One region of the Micromonospora sp. NPDC003197 genome, then DNA from elsewhere that is predicted to be linked to it. Evidence: riboswitches for the same ligand, from Rfam matches in the RefSeq annotation. Region 1 holds a riboswitch; each other region holds the start of a gene.
What was found. A riboswitch is a leader RNA that binds a small molecule or an ion and turns the genes downstream of it on or off. The one in region 1 is predicted to bind cyclic di-AMP.
Positions count from the first base shown of each region.

Region 2: it holds a riboswitch for cyclic di-AMP, as region 1 does, so the genes downstream of both, ACWDV4_RS16735 (coiled-coil domain-containing protein) here and ACWDV4_RS03135 (coiled-coil domain-containing protein) in region 1, are expected to answer to the same signal.
Region 3: it holds a riboswitch for cyclic di-AMP, as region 1 does, so the genes downstream of both, ACWDV4_RS19275 (C40 family peptidase) here and ACWDV4_RS03135 (coiled-coil domain-containing protein) in region 1, are expected to answer to the same signal.

Region 1 covers NZ_JBSFTE010000002.1:194,125-200,366, forward strand. Annotated here, with positions in the region: gene ACWDV4_RS03125 (hypothetical protein) at 1-744, opposite strand, end outside; gene metG (methionine--tRNA ligase) at 898-2,688, shown strand; gene ACWDV4_RS03135 (coiled-coil domain-containing protein) at 2,864-3,865, opposite strand; cyclic di-AMP (ydaO/yuaA leader) riboswitch at 3,870-4,003, opposite strand; gene ACWDV4_RS03140 (TatD family hydrolase) at 4,273-5,226, shown strand; gene rsmA (16S rRNA (adenine(1518)-N(6)/adenine(1519)-N(6))-dimethyltransferase RsmA) at 5,301-6,146, shown strand; gene ACWDV4_RS03150 (4-(cytidine 5'-diphospho)-2-C-methyl-D-erythritol kinase) at 6,218-6,242, shown strand, end outside.
Region 2 covers NZ_JBSFTE010000013.1:112,071-118,312, forward strand. Annotated here, with positions in the region: gene ACWDV4_RS16725 (FAD-dependent monooxygenase) at 1-243, opposite strand, end outside; gene ACWDV4_RS16730 (TetR/AcrR family transcriptional regulator) at 307-873, shown strand; gene ACWDV4_RS16735 (coiled-coil domain-containing protein) at 939-2,045, opposite strand; cyclic di-AMP (ydaO/yuaA leader) riboswitch at 2,050-2,177, opposite strand; gene ACWDV4_RS16740 (cation diffusion facilitator family transporter) at 2,324-3,238, opposite strand; gene ACWDV4_RS16745 (HelD family protein) at 3,422-5,539, opposite strand; gene ACWDV4_RS16750 (right-handed parallel beta-helix repeat-containing protein) at 5,698-6,242, opposite strand, start outside.
Region 3 covers NZ_JBSFTE010000016.1:112,620-118,861, forward strand. Annotated here, with positions in the region: gene ACWDV4_RS19270 (N-acetylmuramoyl-L-alanine amidase) at 1-1,785, opposite strand, end outside; cyclic di-AMP (ydaO/yuaA leader) riboswitch at 2,032-2,172, shown strand; gene ACWDV4_RS19275 (C40 family peptidase) at 2,185-3,216, shown strand; gene dcd (dCTP deaminase) at 3,296-3,874, opposite strand; gene ACWDV4_RS19285 (pyridoxamine 5'-phosphate oxidase family protein) at 3,954-4,604, shown strand; gene ACWDV4_RS19290 (zinc metalloprotease) at 4,632-5,633, opposite strand; partial or broken gene ACWDV4_RS19295 (zinc metalloprotease) at 5,745-6,242, opposite strand, start outside.

The sequences.
Region 1 (6,242 bases):
GACGAGCGTGCTGCCGGGTGTCCGCTGCGACCCGTCCACCCCGGCCAGCCGTACGTCGGTGACAAGATCGGCCGGGGCGGCGCTCTCGTCGTCCGGTTCCCCATCGGAGTGGTCGGAAATCACCGGATCCGGGTCGCCGGGTGCCCCGGTCCCCGGGCCGGTGAGCACAGGTTGTCCCGGCGCGGTCGAGGTCAGGTCCCGCCCGGCGGCGATGCCATCATCGGCGACGAACGTGCCCCGGCACCGCAGACCGATGCCGTTACCGGTGCAGCTCAGCACGGTGGCGGTACCCCGTTCGCCGTGCCCCACCGCCAGCCACAGGGGCTCGGCGCTCACCCAGGCGAAGAAGCTGGTGAGCAGGGTCAGGGTGAGCAGGCCGGACAGCCCCGCCATCGGGTGACGCGGCGGCTTGGCCGGCTGGCCGGTCCGTCGCCCCAGAGCGGGGAACCTTCGGCTCCGATCCCGATCCGCGGGGCGGTCCGCTGCCACCGGGGTCCCATCCCAGTGGACCTCCTCGATCGGTAGCCAGAACGCCGGCTCGTCGGCCGACACCTGCTGCGGCACCGCTGCCCGCACCGACGGGCCCGACCCGGCCCGGCCGGGCACCGAACGGGCCGGCGGTACGCGTAGCGGCGCCCGTTGCGGGAGTGCGGTGAACGGGGCGCCGGTGGTCGGCTCGATGAGGGGGATGGTGTCCTCGCCCTGCTCCCCGAGGGGATACTGCTCGCCTGGTCGCCCGGTCACCCCGTCATTTCACAACGGGTGACCGGATCGATACGGCAAGCTAGTGCGCGTGTCGACGGTAAACCGGGCAAAGAGCGTCGGGACGGGAGTACGCCGAGGCAGCCCGGTTATCCCTTCGCGGCGGCCGTACGCCGGTCACTAGGCTTGACGGTCATGAGTCACGTTCTCGCGGCGGTCGCCTGGCCCTACGCCAACGGCCCGCGCCACATCGGCCATGTCTCCGGCTTCGGAGTGCCCTCCGACGTGTTCAGCCGGTACATGCGGATGGCCGGGCACGACGTGCTCATGGTCTCCGGCACCGACGAGCACGGCACCCCCATCCAGGTGCAGGCCGACAACGAGGGGGTCAGCCCCCGGGAGCTGGCCGACCGCTACAACCGGATCATCGTGGAGGACCTGCACGGCCTGGGGCTCTCCTACGACCTGTTCACCCGGACCACCACCGGCAACCACTACGCCGTGGTGCAGGAGATCTTCGAGACGCTGTACCGCAACGGCTACATCGTGCCCAAGGTCACCATGGGGGCCATCTCCCCGTCCACCGGCCGTACGCTGCCCGACCGCTACATCGAGGGCACCTGCCCGATCTGCGGCTACGGCAGCGCCCGGGGCGACCAGTGCGACAACTGCGGCAACCAGCTCGATCCGGTCGACCTGATCGACCCCCGGTCGAAGATCAACGGCGAGACCCCGCAGTTCGTGGAGACCGAACACTTCTTCCTCGACCTGCCCGCCTTCGCCGAGGCGCTCGGCCGGTGGCTGGACAGTCGGGAGGGCTGGCGCCCCAACGTCCTGCGCTTCTCCAAGAATCTCCTCGACGATCTGCAGCCGCGGGCCATCACCCGGGACCTGGAATGGGGCGTACCGATTCCGCTGGAGGGCTGGCGGGACCGTACCGACAAGCGGATCTACGTCTGGTTCGACGCGGTCGTCGGCTACCTCTCCGCGTCGATCGAGTGGGCCCGCCGCTCCGGCGACCCGGAGGCGTGGCGCAAGTGGTGGACCGCCGACGACGCGCTCGGCTACTACTTCATGGGCAAGGACAACATCGTCTTCCACTCGGTGATCTGGCCAGCGCTGCTGCTCGGCTACTCCGGGGCCGGCGACCGGGACGGTGAACCGGGCCAGCTGGGGGCGCTCAACCTGCCCACCGAGGTGGTCTCCAGCGAATACCTGACCATGGAGGGGCGCAAGTTCTCCTCCTCCCGTCGGGTGGTCATCTACGTCCGCGACTTCCTGGAACGCTACGACGCCGACGCGCTGCGCTACTTCATCGCCGCCGCCGGCCCGGAGAGCAACGACACCGACTTCACCTGGGCCGAGTTCCTGCGCCGCAACAACGACGAACTGGTCGCCGGCTGGGGCAACCTGGTCAACCGGTCGATCTCGATGGCGGCGAAGAACTTCGGCGCGATCCCGGCGATCGACGCCGCCGGGCTCACCGAGGCGGACGAGGCGCTGCTGGCCGTCGCCCGGGCCGGCTTCGCCACCGTCGGTGACCTGATCGCCAAGCACCGGCAGAAGGCGGCGATCGGCGAGGCGATGCGGGTGGTCGCCGAGGCCAACCGCTACCTCTCCGACCAGGCACCGTGGAAGCTCAAGAGCGACGAGGACAAGCCCCGGATGGGCACCATCCTGCACGTCGCGTTGCAGGTGGTCAGCGACGCCAACACGCTGCTCACGCCGTTCCTGCCGCACTCCGCGCAGAAGATCCACGAACTGCTCGGCGGCACCGGCGTACACGCCCCGATGCCGTCCATCGTGGAGGTCGAGGACCTCGACGGCGGGCCGGCGTACCCGGTGCTGACCGGTGACTACACGATCGGTGCGCGCTGGGAGTCCGTACCGGTGGAGGCTGGTCGACCGCTGGCCGCACCGAAGCCGGTCTTCCGCAAGCTCGACCCGTCGATCGTCGAGGAGGAACTCGCCCGCCTCAGCGGCTGACGACAGTCCAGGCTGCGACGAGGCGGCTGACCATTCCGACCCCTGCTACGACGAAAGCGGCCCGCTCCCTGGATCTACCCGGGAGCGGGCCGCTTCGTTTGGTCCACCGATACTTCGTCCCGCTGACGTTTCGGTCTGCCGTCGGCCGGGCGCGGTCGCCGCGCCCGGCCGGGAGTCAAAGCATCGACACGTGTACGTGGTCGGTGTGATCGCTCGCCCCGCTGTACGAACTCCAGCCGGTCGCCGGCATCCAGATCTGCTTGTACCAGATCACGTAGTAGATGCCGAGCCGGTCGGCGTTACGGACCAGGAACGCGGTGAGGTTGTTGCCATACATCCGTTGGTCCTGGTTCTGTGCCGAGACGAAGCCCCGGTTGATCAACGACCAGTCGCAGGCGCGGCCCTTCGGGTGCTCGTACGGGCCACCCGATCGGTAGCAGCCCACGAACCGGTTGAACCCGGCCTTCTTGACCTCCTTGTACATGTGCATCGTGCGCGGCGTGATGCAGCCGGAGGTCGTCGGGTCGTCCTGGTTGCACGACTCGCTCGGCCAGTCGCCGCTGGCCGTACGCGGAGCGGCCTTGGCCACCGGCGAGGTCGCGGTGACGAACCCCTTGGTCAGGCTCATCCCGCCGACCAGCGCTAGCGCCTTCTCCGCTTCCTTCTTCTGCTTGGTCATGATGGTCAACTGCTTGTTCTGCTCGGTGATCTCGGCATCGAGCTGGGCCTTGGCGCGTTCGGCGATGTCCCGGGCCTCGGTGAGTTCGCGCAGCTTCCGGTCGTTGAGCCGGTTCAGCTCGTCCAGCCGGCTCACCCGCTGGACGAACGAGTCGGGGCTGTCACTCTCCAGCATTACGGCGAGCGCGCCAAGCCTGCCCTGGCGGTAGGACTGGGCCGCGATCTGCGCCACCTGCGGGGTGAGCAGATCGAGCCGCTCCTGGGCCTTCTGGAGTTCGAGGTTGAGAGCCTGTTGCCGCCGCTTCGACTGATCCAGCTTGGCCTTCGCCTGGATGTATCCCCGGTTGGTCGACTCGATCACGTCACGGAGCAGCGGCGTCTCGGTCTCGTTGGGGTTCTCGTTGGGTTCTGCCCAGGCCCGCTCGGCGGGTGCCACCAGGGCCACAGCGGCGAGTAGCGCCAGTATCGTCGTCAGCCAACCGCGCAGGGGTGCGGTCAAGATACCTTCCTTCCGTCGGCCGCCGATCGGGTTAGCTGACGGGTTCGAGGCGGAAGTGGCCCCTACCGCTACTGCGGATTCACCCCACGAACACGGTTCCCCGATTCGCCCGGTCAGGCGATTAGGCGGCAGCCTCGCCGGCACCTGATCGTGCCTTCTGGCGATTGCCGCCAGCGAGCCTACCCGACACCCCAGTGGGCTATCTATTTCGCCGACGACCCGAGAAAAGCGTTATCAGCCAGCGCCTTTCGGTAACCGTCTCGCTCTGTGTCGGCTCGCTGACATATCGATCTGTCGTAACGTCGACCAATGTGTGCAGTGGACCCGTGGCATCGCCATTCCGTTTTCGATTGGCGGCCAAGCTCCGCTGAAGGCTGGTTGCGCCGGACGGCGTAGCTGGATATGTGATGCTGACGGGGATGAGCGATCAAACCGAGTCCCGCCGCCAACGCGCCGCGCGCCGGGCGGGGGAGTTTCCCACCCCACCCGAGCCGCTGCCCCGTACGGTGATCGACAGCCACACCCACCTGGACATCACCGTGGCCGAGGCCGGGTCCGTCAGCGGCCTGGCTGGCGCTGAACCGGTTGGCGGACCGGCCGGAGCCGGCGACCCGGTCGCGGCCGGAACGGGTGACCCGGTCGCCGCCATGATCGAGGTGGCCGCCGGGGTCGGAGTCGACCGACTGGTACAGGTCGGAGTCGACGTGGCCTCGTCCCGCTGGGGGGCCGAGGTGGCCCGACAACATCGGGCAGTCGTCGCCACCGTCGCACTGCACCCCAACGAGGCACCCCGACTCGATGACCTGGACGAGGCGCTGCGCCAGATCGAGGCGCTCGCCGCCGAGGAGCGGGTACGCGGCATCGGCGAGACCGGGATGGACTTCTTCCGTACCGGCGACGAGGGGCGGGCCGCCCAGGAGTTGAGCTTCCGGGCCCACATCGCCATCGCCAAGCGGTACGACAAACCCCTGGTGATCCATGACCGGGACGCACACGCCGACGTGCTGCGGGTCCTCGACGAGGAGGGTGCCCCGCAGACCGTGGTGCTGCACTGCTTCTCTGGCGACGCCGAGTTCGCCGCTGAGTGCGTCCGTCGGGGGTACGTGCTCAGCTTCGCCGGCACGGTCACCTTCGCCAGCGCCCACGCACTGCGGGAAGCCGCCCGGATCACCCCGCTGGACCAACTGCTGGTCGAAACCGACGCGCCCTACCTCACGCCGACACCGCACCGGGGCCGGCCCAACGGGTCGTACCTGATTCCGCTCACCGTCCGGTCGTTGGCCGAGACCACCGGGTCGGACCTGACCGAGTTGTGTACGGCGATCTCCGCCACCGGCGAGCGGGTCTTCGGCCCATGGTGACGCCACAAGGGTTAGGAAGGGACCCTTTACCTGCAGAAAGCGATAAGAAGGGGCCCTTCCTAACCCCCGGGGAGATTCGGGAGCTGGCTGCGCGGCTGGGCGTGACCCCGACCAAGAAGCTTGGGCAGAACTTCGTGCACGACCCGAACACGGTCCGGCGCATCGTGACCGCCGCCGGAGTGAGCCCCGACGACGTGGCGGTGGAGGTCGGCCCGGGACTCGGGTCGCTCACCCTGGCGCTGCTGCCCGCCGTGGCGCACGTACACGCCGTGGAGATCGATCCGGTGCTGGCCGAGGCGTTGCCGCAGACCGTGGCCGAGCACTGCGGGCCGGACGTCGCCGGGCGGCTGACCGTGCACCGGGCCGACGCGTTGCGGGTCACCGCCGCCGACCTGGCCGACCCGGCGCCGACCGCGCTGGTCGCGAACCTGCCCTACAACGTGGCGGTGCCGGTCGTACTGCACCTGCTGGCCGAGCTGCCCAGCCTGCGGCATGGCCTGGTGATGGTGCAGAAGGAGGTGGCCGACCGACTGATCGCCGGCCCCGGATCCAAGGTCTACGGCATTCCGTCGGTCAAACTCGCCTGGTACGCCGCCGCCCGCAGCGCCGGGAAGGTGCCGCCCAACGTGTTCTGGCCGGTGCCCAACGTCGACTCCGGGCTGGTCGCCTTCACCCGGCGCGAGCCGCCCCGACCGGACGTACCCCGGTCCCGGGTCTTCGCGGTGGTGGACGCGGCGTTCGCGCAGCGCCGTAAGACCCTGCGGGCCGCCCTCGCCGGCTGGGCCGGCGGTGCCGACCGGGCGGCTGAGGCCCTGGTCACGGCGGGGGTCGACCCCAGCGCCCGGGGTGAGTCACTCACCGTGGAGCAGTTCGCCGCGATCGCCGCGTCGGCTCCATCGGGTACGTCAGGTGCCGAGTAGGCTGTCGCGGTGCCCATGACGAGGTCTGCGCAACCATCCGACATCCGGCCCCGGCTCCTGGGCATCGTCCCGTGACCGAGGCGTGGCGGCCGGACG
Region 2 (6,242 bases), on a different contig from region 1:
GCTGCCGTCCGGTCGCAGCAGATCGCCGCTGCGTTGTCGGGTGCCGATGGCGCGTACCGCGTCACCCAGCCCCATCGCGTCCAGCGCGCGCAACGCCTCCGGCCACATGCCCAGCGCCGTGCCGGTGCCGCCCGGCGTGCCGGCCCGCTCGAAGACCCGTACCGACCAGCCGGCCCGATGCAGCATGATCCCGGTGGCCAGGCCACCGATCCCGCCCCCGATGATGCCCGCTCTTCTGCTCATGCGTCGAACCGTACTACGGATGTAGTAAATGCACTACAGTCGTAGTGGCCTAAGGTGATCCACATGGAGAGCAGGCAGGTCCGGATCGCCGACGCGGCCATCCGGGTGTTGGGCGAGCGAGGGCTGCGCCAGCTGACCCATCGGGCGGTGGATGCTGAGTCCGGTCTGCCGGCCGGCTCCACGTCCAACTACTTCCGTACCCGGGACGCGTTGCTCACCGGGGTGGTGACCCGGATGACCGAGCTGGACCGGGAAGTATGGCAGCGGTTCGCCGGCGTGATCCAGCCCGCCGACATCGACGAGCTGGCCGGGGCGCTGGGAGAGTTCGTACGCTTCGCCACCGGCCCGGGACGCTGTCAGACACTGGCCCGGCTGGCGCTGTTTGTGGAGGCCGGGGTCCGCCCCGAGCTGCAACAGGAACTGGTGCGCGGCAACCGCGAGATCATCGAGTGGGGGATCCCGTGGCTGCGGGGGATCGGCTCGACCGATCCGGCGGGACATGGCCGACTGCTCGCCGACTACCTCGACGGGGTGGTGCTGCACGGGGTGGCGTTCCCCGACACGAAGACCGACCCGGTACCCGGGATCCGGCTGCTGCTGGGCGGCCTGGTCGCCGCCGACGGCGGTTAGGAAGGGCCCCTTCCTATACAAAAAGCGATAGGAAGGGGCCCTTCCTAACCTCAAACCTCAGCGCATCAATACACGGAGAGGTGGACGTGGTTGGTGTGGTCGCTGGAAGGGTCGCCGTTGCCGCCGCTGTACGACTTCCAGCCGCTGCTCGGTAGCCAGATCTGCTTGAACCAGATCACGTAGAGCACCCCGAGCCGGTTGGCGTTGTTCACGTAGTACGCCGCCAGGTTGTTGCCGTAGGTCCGGTCCCCGCCGGTCGCCACCCCGCCGAAGCCACCCTTCTGGGCGGCGAAGTCGCAGGCCCGCCCCTTCGGGTGCTCGCCGGAACCGCCACTGCGATAGCAGGAGACGTACCGGGTGAAGCCGGCGGCCTTGGCCTGGTTCATCGCGTGCAGGGTGCGCGGTGTGATGCAGCCCGAGGTGGTGGGGTCGTTCACGCTGCACGACTCGTTTGGCCACGAGCCGTCGGAGTTGCGTGGTGCGGGCTTCGCCGCCGAGGAGTTGCTGCCGGTCACGCCAGCGCTGGGGGAGCCGCTGCCGGCGGTGGCCAGGGCCCGCTCGGCCTGCTGCTTGCGGCTGGCCATGACGGCGACCTGTTTGCGCTGCTCGCGGATCTCGTTGTCCAGCGCCGCCTTCGCCCGGCTCTCCCGTTCGCGGGTGTCGAGTAGCGCCCGAAGTTGCCGGTCCTCGCTGCTGGCGACCATCCCGAGGGTGGCCGCGCGGTCCACGAAGCCATCCGGGGAGTCGCTGTTGAGCAGGGCGGCCACCGTGCCGAGGCGACCGGTCCGGTAGGCCGCTCCGGCCAGCTCACCCACGGTCGCGGCCCGGGTGGGCAGTTCGGCCTCGATGGCCGCGAGGTGTTCGGCGAGCTGCTTCTGTCGTTTGATGGAGTTGTCCAGCGCCGCCTTGGCGTCCAGGTAGCCCTTCGAGGCCGCCTCAAGCTGTTTCCGCAGGCTGGGGCTGCCGCCCTCCGGGTCGGCGGTGTCTGGAGCGGCGAGGAGCCCAGCGGCGGTGACCAGGCGGGGCATCCCGCTGGCGGTTGCGCCGGGTGCCCCGGCGGTTACCGGGGCGGCGCCCGCCGGTACGGCGACCGTCAGGCAGACCGTGATCGTTGCGGCCACCAGCGCCGTCATGCGGGCGGCCGTTCGTCGTACGGGTGCCGGGAATGGCATGCAGTTGTCCTTCCGTCAGCCGCCGACCGGGTTAGCTGACGGGTTCGGGACGGAAGATCCCTACCGCTGACGCGGATGCACCCCAAGTGGTGGTTCCCCGGTTCGCAGATGGCGATTAGGCGGCAGTCACCACCGGCACCGGTGCCGGTGCCGCCTGGTGGTGACCTCGACCGAGCCTACCGGTAGCGCCGAGAAAGATCATGACCGTACGCGGAAACTTAAGACGCTGCTAAATGGCACCGCTGAATCTCGTCGCTGAATCTCGGCGCGTCAGACCCCTACCACCCGGTCGGTCCGCAGGTGCCGGGCTCCGTACCCGGCTCGACCTGTAGGGTCGCGTGTTCGATGTGGAAGTCGTCGTGCAGGGCCACCCGTGCGGCGGCGAGCACCTGTGCCACCTCCGTGCCCGGCTCGATGGTGAGGTGCGCGGAGGCGACCTCCATCCCGGAGGTGAGGGTCCACACGTGCAGATCGTGCACGTCGGCAACCCCGGGGACGGCGGAGAGCCGCTCCGCCACGGCGGGGACGTGCAGGTGCTCGGGGGCAGCCTGCACCAGGATGCGTACCGCCGCCCGGCCCAGCCGCCAGGTGCGCGGCAGGATGAAGACGCCGATGGCCACCGCGACCAGCGGGTCGGCCCACCACCAGCCGGTCAGCGCGATCAGGCCGGCGGCGACGATGACCCCGACCGAGCCGAGCAGGTCGCCGAGCACCTCCAGGTAGGCCCCGCGCAGGTTGATGCTCTCCTTGGCGCCGGAGCGCAGTAGGGCGAAGGCGACGACGTTGGCCAGCAGGCCGAGTACGGCTACGACGAACATCGGCCCGGCGAGCACGTGTGGCGGTTCACCGAATCGGCGTACCGCCTCGACGAGGACGTAGATCGCGACGCCGAAGAGCAGCACCGCGTTGGCCAGCGCCGCGAGCACCTCCAGGCGGTAGAGGCCGAAGGTGCGCTGCGGGTCGTTCGTCGTCCGGCGGGTCGCGGTGATCGCGGCCAGGGCCATGCCGATTCCGAGTACGTCGGTGAACATGTGCCCGGCGTCGGAGAGTAGGGCCAGTGACCCGGTGATGAGGGCGGCGACCGCCTCGACGACCATGAACGTGGCGAGCACGGCGAAGGCGGCCCAGAGCCGTCCCCGGTGGCGCTCCGCGGCGCGCATCACCTGCCCGCCGTGGTCGTGTCCAGCCCCCATCGGCCCACCCTCCGTCGCTCCCGCGCGTCTGGCTCAACTTATGTTCACATCGCAATATGTGCAAGCGAAACGCTGGCAAAGCAGAAGCAGGGAGAAGGTAGACCTAGAGAGAGCATGCGGGCAGCAGGGGACAGGGAGAGGACAGCAACAGCGGCGCCGGTGGGCCGGGACGACGGGCGCGGGTCAGTCGGTGAGGTCGATGGTGGTGAGCCGCTGGGTGGCCCGGGACAGGGCGACGTAGAGGGTGCGTACCCCCGACTCCGAATCGGCCCGGATCTCCCCGGGCGCGACCAGCACGACCCCGTCGTACTCCATGCCCTTGGCCTGGAGACAGTCGACCACCTGTAGGCGCGGTCCGGCCAGCTCCGCCACCCAGTCGGCGATCTCGGTCCGGCGCGGTACCGGCGTGATCACGCCGACCGTCCCCTCCACCTCGGCGAGCAGTCGCGCGGTGGCGGTACGGACCTGTTCTGGCAGCTCGGCGGCGGGCACCCGCAGCGCGACCGGCTCGACCCCGGTGGTCCGTACGGCGGTGGGCAGCGGCAGGTCCGGATGTACCTCGCGGATCACCTCCGCAGCGACGGCGAAGATCTCTGCCGGGTTGCGGTAGTTGGTGGAGAGGGTGTACTCGTGCCGGGGCCGACTGCCCAGCGCCTTGTCCCGAGCCTGGGCAAGCTCACGCGGGTCGCCGGCCCAGGCGGTCTGCGCCGGATCACCCACCACGGTCCAGGACGCCAGCCGGCCCCGCCGGCCGATCATCCGCCACTGCATGGGGGAGACGTCCTGCGACTCGTCCACCACCACGTGGGCGTACTCGCGGTAGTCCTCCGGCCGCTGCCGGTCGGCCCGCGCGGCGCGCTGCCGGTCGGCGTACGTGCTCAACTCCCGTACCCCACCGGCGAGCTGGAACGGGTCCCGCTTGCGTCGGGCGGCCCGCTTCATCGGCTTGCCGAGCAGCTCGTCCAACTCGTCGAGCAGGGCGACATCGGCGATCGTCGGCCCGTCCGCATCCAGATTCCGGTACGACTCGGCGAGCAGCCGGGTCTCGGCACCGGACAGGATTCCCGCCGTGTACGCGCGCAGCCGCTCCGGCATCGCCAGCCAGCCGAGCACATGCCACGGGTGCAGCCGGGGCCACCAGGCGCGCAGGAAGTCCCGGAATTCGGGCCGCTCGGCCACCTCGTCCTCGAACACCCGCTGGTCGGGCAGGCGACCGACGCGCATCTTGCGGACCTGGGCCCAGAGTGCGGAGAAGATCCCGTCGAAGCCGATCCGGCGTACCTCGTTGCGGCGACCGCCCCCGGCGAGCGCCCGAGTGCGGATCTTGTCCAGTTCGGCGGTGCTCAGCCGGAGCAGTTCACCCCGGTAGAGCAGGCGCAGCTCGCCCGGACCGTCCGGTACCGCGTCCCGGGCCGCCCGACGCAGCACCTGGCGCATCCGGAGCGAGCCCTTGATCGCGGCGACCTCGGTCCGGTCGACTCGGGTCGCCACCACCCCGGGGAAGAGCGAGCCCAGCGAGTGCAGGGTCGCCGTCTCCTCACCGAGCGAGGGCAGCACCGAGGCGATGTACTGGACGAAGACCCCGGACGGGCCGACCACCAGGACACCGCCCCCGGCGAACCGGTTCCGGTCGGAATAGAGCAGGTACGCGGCCCGGTGCAGGGCCACCGCCGTCTTGCCGGTCCCCGGCCCGCCGGAGACGATCGTCACTCCGGAACCGGGGGAGCGGATGGCCTGGTCCTGCTCCCGCTGGATGGTGGCGACGATGTCGCGCATGCCCCGGCCGGTGGCCCGGGACAGGTTGGCCAACAGCGCACCGTCACCGACCACTCGCATCCCGGGCGGTGCGGCGGCCGGGTCGAGCAGGTCGTCCTCGATCCGGGTGACCCGCTCGCCGGTGGACTGGATCGTCCGCCGCCGGATCACGCCCTGCGGATCGGCGGCGGTGGCCTGGTAGAAGGCGGCGGCGGCTGGTGCCCGCCAGTCGATCAGCAGCGGTTCGGCGCTCTCGCCGCGAATGCCGAGCCGGCCGATGTGCATCACCGGACCGGTGCGCAGGTCCAGCCGGCCGAAGACCAAGCCCTCGTGCTCGGCGTCGAGCGAGTGCCGTCGTCGGGCGGCGTGGAAGACCATCGCGTCCCGCTCCACCAGCGCCCCGAAGTTGCCCACCCGAGCCAGTTGGTAGCCCTCCTGCTCCGCCAGCGCGGCCGACTGGCGCAGCGCAGCCAACCGGGCGTAGACCCGGTCGAGATGGTGCTGTTCAGCGGCCATCTCCTGTTCGAGGGTGGTGAGGTCGGTCAACGCGCTGGCTCCTGGACGATCGGTGGTAGGCCATCGTCACGAACCGACCCACCTCGTCGGTGGGTTGTCGGTTCGTGACGGTGACCAGAGCGAGGGTACGGGTAACCGCCCAGGTACGTGCTGCCGAGCGAGGTATGTCGGCGGGTATTTGATCTCCGTCACGTTCCGACGGGTGTGGTGGCGGGGCGGCGACGCAGCGCGACGGGTGCGGTGGCCGGGCGGCGACGCAGGGCGAGCAGTGCCCAGGGCACCCAGACCAACTCCAGCAGGATCCGTACCCACACCGGACCGATCGGGGTGAACGGCACCATGACCAGCCCCCGGTCGAGGGCTCCGAGCAGGGCGAAGCCGCCCAGCGCCAGGGTCAGCCAGCCCAGCCCGGTACGCCCGGCGGCGCGTACGGACCAGCCGAGGCCGAGCCAGCCGAGCCCGGTCAGCAGCAACCCGGCCGGGGTCCACCAGGTCGCCTCGGCGGCGGTCCCGAACACCCCGATGGCCAGGCCACCGAGCAGCAGCACCACCGACCAGCCCGCCGGCCCGCTGGTACGCCCCCGGGCCACCCGCGCCCCCCGGGCCACCCGCGCCCAGAGGGCCAGCCCGAGCAGGCCGAGCAGCAGCGCCTCACCGAGCGCCCACTGCACCTCTATCCGGGCCAGGCCCCGGGCGCCGTACCAGTCGCAGTTGCCGGGCATTCGGCGCTCGC
Region 3 (6,242 bases), on a different contig from region 1:
CCCGGCCGGGTAGGCGGCCTGCTCCGGGTAGGCCCGCCCGTACACCGGGATGGTGGCCTTGCCCGGCTTGGGGGTCACGACCAGGCCGACCGACCACTTGGCGGTCGGGGCCGAGGCCGGGTTGTGGAACCACGCCTTCTGCCCGAGGTACCAGATCGCGGTCCAGTCGCCCTGCCGGTCGGCGATGGCGTACGTCTGGCCCGTCGAACCCCGCGCCCCGTGGTCGGAGATCTGCATCGTGTTCGGGGTGCCGTCCGGCCGCAGCGCGATGTCGTTGACCAGCGGCGCGTCCGGGCTGGGCGCACTGTGCAGGATCACCGAGGACGAGCCACGCGAGGGGCAGGGCTCGGTCGGCGAGGCCGGCGGTGACTTGGCGCAGCCGTAGAAGTTCGGCCGGTTGGTGGCGAAGTCCGGGTCGAGCGTGACCAGGCCGGTACGCGGCGTGCCGGTGCCCCGGATCGGTGCCCCCAGCAGGTCGAAGTAGTGCGACCAGTCCCAGTACGGGCCCGGGTCCCAGTGCATCCCCCGGACGGTGCCCGGCACGGTGCCCGGCACGTTGTCGTGGCCGATGATGTGCTGCCGGTCCAGCGGCACATTGTGCTTCTTGGCCAGGTAGCTCACCAGCTTGGCCGAGCTGCGGTACATCGCCTCGGTGTACCAGGTGCCCTGGGCGGCGAAGCCCTCATGCTCGATGCCGACCGCCTTGGCGTTGACGTACCAGTTGCCGGCGTGCCAGCCGACGTCCTTCGTCTTCAGGTGTTGGGCGGTGTGGCCGTCCACCGAGCGCATCGTGTAGTGCCAGCTCACCCACTCCGGGTCCTGGGCCAGCCGGGTGGTGCTGTCGAAGTAGCCCTCGGCGTCGTGGATGAGGATGTACTCGATCTTCTGCTGCGTCGGCCGGTTGCCCTTGTCGTGGTTGCCGTAGTTGCCCGGGTCGGTGCCGTCGCCGAGCAGCTGGTAGGGGGCGGGCAGCCACTCGCAGGAGATGGTGGTCGGGCATTCGAGCCCGTCCGGGCGGGCGGGCGTGCGCAGGCCGAGCTTCGCCAGCCAGGCCCGGACCGGGTCGAGCTCGGGGTGCGCGGCGAGGGTGATCCGGTGCCCGTCGTCGGTGACCCGGCTGACACCCGTACGGATGGTGGCGTAGACCTCGTCGGCGAAGGCCGCGGCGGCGTCGCTGGTCTCCGCACCGGAGTACCGGGCCACCGCGCCGTACCAGGCCGCCGGGTCGCTCGCGCTTCCCGCCGGTCCGGCCAGGGCCTTCTGGTACGACGACAGCAGCGCTGCGCCGCCCCGGATGTTCGCCCGCGCGTCGGTACGTAGCGACTCCGCCCCGGTGCTGGTGAGCGTGGCGGCGGCGCCCAGGGTGCGTAGCGCTGCGCTGTCCGGAGTGGCCACGCTGGGGTGCTGGCGGGCCAGTGACCGCCGGGATTCGTCGCCGCGCGGGTCTTCCTCCGAGTCGTGGTGACCGCCGGAGGTGGGCAGGCTGGCCACGTGGGCGGCGTCGGTGAGGTGCATCGGGCCGTAGCCGCCGGCGGTGCTGGGGGTGCCGGCGTTGGTGTCCCAGCGGGACTGGAGATAGGAAACTCCCAGCAGGACGCTCTCCGGTACGCCGTAGTCGCTGGCGGCGGTGGCGTAGTCCTGCTGTCGGGAGTCGACCGGTGCGTTGGCGGTGGTGGGTACGGTCGCGGCGGCGGACGTGGGCGCGGCGGTGACGAGCGTCGCCGCGCCGACTATCGCGGTACTGAGCAGTATCCGGCTGCTCAGCGGTACTTTCGGACGGTGCATCGAACCTCCATTCGGGGGATGACTCATTGGTCACCCTCACTCGCCCAGGGGTGGTTCGTCAATGGCTTGCGAGAACGGCGATCGAAGTGAAAGATTTCTTCGCATCTGCCGCCCGAAGTCCACCCTTAGTGACCGATGGCTGTACGAAGCGAATTATCTTGCCGGTTCGGGTTGCGCCCTGGTAGTGCACTTCCTTAGGTTGGGGACGGTCGAGACGAGGGCAGTTCGTCCACCCGGGGCGACGTCGGCTCGATACCGCCGAATCGTTCGCAAGATCGAACCGGGGACCCACGTGATCCATTTGGGGTGAATCCGCGATCCGCGGTAGGGCGCACATCTTCCCGCCCGAACCCGTCAGCTAACTCGGTAGGCGGTCAGGAAGAAGGAGTACGGACACCGGTGGCACATCATGCCCCCCGGTTGCGCCCGTTCGGGTCGGTGCACGCCGACCGAGAACCGGCGATGCCACCTACCCGTCGGTCCCTGTTCACCGCCACGCTCGCCGCGATCGCCAGCATCGCCGTCGTGCTCGTTGGCGCGACCCCGGCCCACGCCGAGCCGTCGGTGACCGAGATCGAGAATCAGATCGACAAGGCGTGGGCGAAGCTGGAACCGATCATCGAAAAGCACAACGCCACCCGCCAGGATTTGGCCGTCAAGAAGAAGCAGGCCGACGCGCTGGGCAAGAAGATCCAGCCGCTGCAACGCCAGGTCGACGAGGCGATGGGGAAGGTCAGCGAGCTGGCCGTCCAGGCGTACAAGGGCAACAACGCCTCCACCCTCAACGCCATCCTTGCCACCGGCTCACCCACCAGCCTCATGGACCAGCTCGGCGTGCTCGACCAGTTCGCTCGCCAGCAGCAGCACGACATCCAGGCCGTGGTCGACCTGAAGAACAAGTACGCCGCGCAGAAGGGGCCGCTGGACGTGCTGGTCGCCCAGCTCACCCGGACCGAGGCTGAGCTGGCGGCGAAGAAGAAGGAGATCGACGCCGAGGTCGCCCGGCTGCAGAAGCTGCGCCTGGTGGCGTACGGCAACGGTGGCGGTGGCGTGCTCCGACCGGCCCCCTGCCCCGCGACCTACCCGGGCGGCTCGATCGGGCAGGTGGTCAAGTTCGCCTGCGCCCAGATCGGTAAGCCCTACGTGTGGGGTGCGGCCGGACCCAACTCGTACGACTGCTCGGGCCTGACCCTGCGGGCCTGGCAGCAGGCCGGCGTTACGCTGCCGCACAACGCGGCCCGGCAACGGGCGATGATGCCGCACGTGAGCCGTGCCGAGCTACGCCCAGGTGACCTGGTCTTCTACAGCAACCTCGCGCACGTCGGCATCTACGTCGGCAACGGTTGGGTGGTGCATGCCCCCACCAGCGGCGACAAGGTCAGGATGCGCAAGGTCGACGGCGGCGTGCACAGCTACGGCCGCCCAGGCTAACGGTTTTTGGTGTTAGGAAGGGCCCCTTCCTATCGCATTTTGCATAGGAAGGGCCCCTTCCTAACACCCGTGGTACGCGTCAGCGGGTTGGCCAGGTCCGCCAGTTCTGCCAGGACCGGCTCGGCGTCGGCCCCCGCTGCCCCTGGTAGCGCGAGCCGTACACCTCGGAGCCGTACGGGTGCTCGGCCGGGGACGAGAGCCGGAAGATGCACAACTGGCCGATCTTCATGCCCGGCCAGAGGGTGATCGGCAGGTTGGCGACGTTGGACAGTTCCAACGTGACGTGACCGGAGAAGCCGGGGTCGATGAAGCCCGCGGTCGAGTGGGTGAGCAGACCCAACCGGCCCAGGCTCGACTTGCCCTCCAGCCGCCCGGCGAGCTGATCGCCGAGGGAGATCACCTCCAGCGTGGAGGCGAGCACGAACTCGCCCGGGTGTAGCACGAACGGCTCACCGTCGGGCACGTCGACCACCGAGGTCAGGTCGTCCTGTTGCCGGGACGGGTCGATGTGCGTGTAGAGGTGGTTGTTGAACACCCGAAACAGCCGGTCGAGGCGTACGTCGATGCTGGACGGCTGAACCAGCGCCGGCTCGAACGGTTCCAGCGCCAAGGCGCCCGCCTTGATCTCGCTGACGAGGTCACGGTCGGAGAGCAGCATCGTGCCACCATAGCGACCTCCCGTCTGACCAGCGGCGTCGCACTACCGATCTCGAACATATGTTCGATAGGATGATCCCATGGCTTCCTGGTCCGAATTCGCCACTGACGATCCCCGGCTCGCCGCCGCGATCCGCTCACTCATACAGCAGTACGGGCCAGGCTTCGGCTACCTGGCCACTGTCCGGGCCGACGGCGGCCCTCGCGTCCACCCGGTCTCGCCTGTGATCACCGACGAGGGGCTGTTCTGCTTCATCGTCGACTCGCCGAAACGGCGCGATCTCGAACGCGACGGTCGCTACGCGCTGCACTCCTTCCCGCCGGAGGAGAGCGACGACGAGGCGTACGTCGCGGGGCGGGCTCGTCCTGTCACCGACCAGGCCCGGGTCGCCCGGCTTGCCGACAGCGCACGGGCCGCACCGCAGGTCGACTGGCGACTGTTCGAGTTCACCGTCGACGTGGCGATGCTGTCCCGGCACGGCAACAGCGTCGGCAACGGCGACAGTGACGGCAACGGCGACAGTTACGGCAACGGCAACGGTGCGAGCGCGTTCGGCGGCGGTGGTGGGTCCGGCCGGCCCGCCGTACAGGTGTGGTTCGATCCGGCCGGGGGCCGCAACCGGATGAACAGCTCGGGCCTGGCGACGCGCCGCAGCCGGCGGATCCACCGGCTCGCGGTCCCTGAATACGAGTCGATAATCCCGGGGTACGCGCCGGTGCCGGCCCGTTGACCGAGCCGGCACCGCTGGATCAGATCTTTACGGAGCGCGGTAGGCGTTCCAGGCGTTCAGCATTCGGGTCGCCTGGCCGGTCGTGAACTCGTACATGCAGGAGTCGTAGGTGTAGTCCATGAAGTTGTGGATCGGGTCTACACCGGTCGAGCTGCACGTGTTCCGCCCGGTCGGGCACTGGTAGGCGGCGGAAGCCTCGGCCGGGGTGTCCGAGACCTGGTCGCCAGAGCCGGAGCAGCCACCTTGGAAGGTGTGGTAGAGGTTCAGCCAGTGGCCGACCTCGTGGGTGCCGGTGTCACCCAGGTTGTAGTTGGTCGCGGTGCCGCTCGGCAGCGACTCGCTCAGCACCACCACGCCGTCGTAGGTGTCCAGGTTGTTCTTCGGGAATGTCGCCCAGCCGAGCAGGTTGTCGCTGAGTTCGCCGAGGTAGATGTTCAGCGTGTTCTTGCCGCCCTGTCGGAGCTGACTCTTCATCTGGCGTTCCGCCGACGAGCCGTAGACGATTGGGTACCAGGCCGTGTTGGTGACACGGTTGATGCTCTGCAACTGGAAGGCGAAGGCGGTGACCGCGCCGCCGGTCCCACCTGCGTAGGCCTGGTTGAGCACGTTGATCTGGGAGTTGATCATCGAGTCCGGGATGTTGCCTCCGGCCCGAGTGCTGTTCTCCTGGATAACGTGTACGACCACCGGAATGGTGACCGTGGCCTGGATGCTCGGCCCGGCGGTTGTCGTACTGGCCCGAGCCCGCAGCGTGCTGGCGAAGTCCGCCTCTCGCTCGACCATCTGGGCTGGCGTCAGGTGGTTGGGGTCCTGCTTGCCAGGGGCGCCCGGCCGAGCCTTGGCGAGCGTGTCGTGCGCGAGCGAGTCGTGTGCCTCCGCCGGCTCGACGCAGCCGGGTGGTGCCTGGTCGGCGGCCAGTGCGCTGGTGGTCGGAGCGATGGATGTCGCTGCGGCGCTGAGCAGCATGGCGATGGATGTGGATGCAACCTTGGCTTTTCGCCAGGTCAACGGGTTCGAGCGCAGCCCCATGAGTCCACCTCTTTCTGTCCGCGATGCAGCCGGGGGTGTGCCGCATCGGGTGCGTGAACGTGAGGCGAACGTTACTCGTCCATCGATGTACGTGAAAATAGTGGAGCGAGATTATCTTGCGCGGTACGCCTGCCACGCCTGGGTCATGCGCTGCACCTGGTTGGGGGTGAACTGGTGCATGCAGGCGTCGTAGGTGTAGTCCATGAAGTTGTGGATCGGGTCGAGTCCGGCCACAGTGGCGCAGGAATCCCGGTCCGCAGGACAGCCGAACGCTGGTGCCGCCTCGGCCGGCGTGTCCGGCACCGCGTCGCCCTCGCCCGCGCAACCGCCCTGGAAGGTGTGGTACAGGTTCAGCCAGTGGCCCACTTCGTGGACGGTGGTGTCCCCCTGGTTGTAGTTGGCGGCGGTACCGCCCGGCAGTGACTCGGCCAGCACCACCACGCCGTCGTACTTGTCGACCTTCTTCGCCGGGAATGTCGCCCAGCCGAGCAGGCCCTCCTCTAATGCGCCCGTGTAGATGTTCAGGGTCTTTGCCCCGCCGATTCGTAGGGTCTTCTTCATCTGCTGCTCGGCGGGACTGCTCGGGACGATCGGATACCAGGCCGGCTT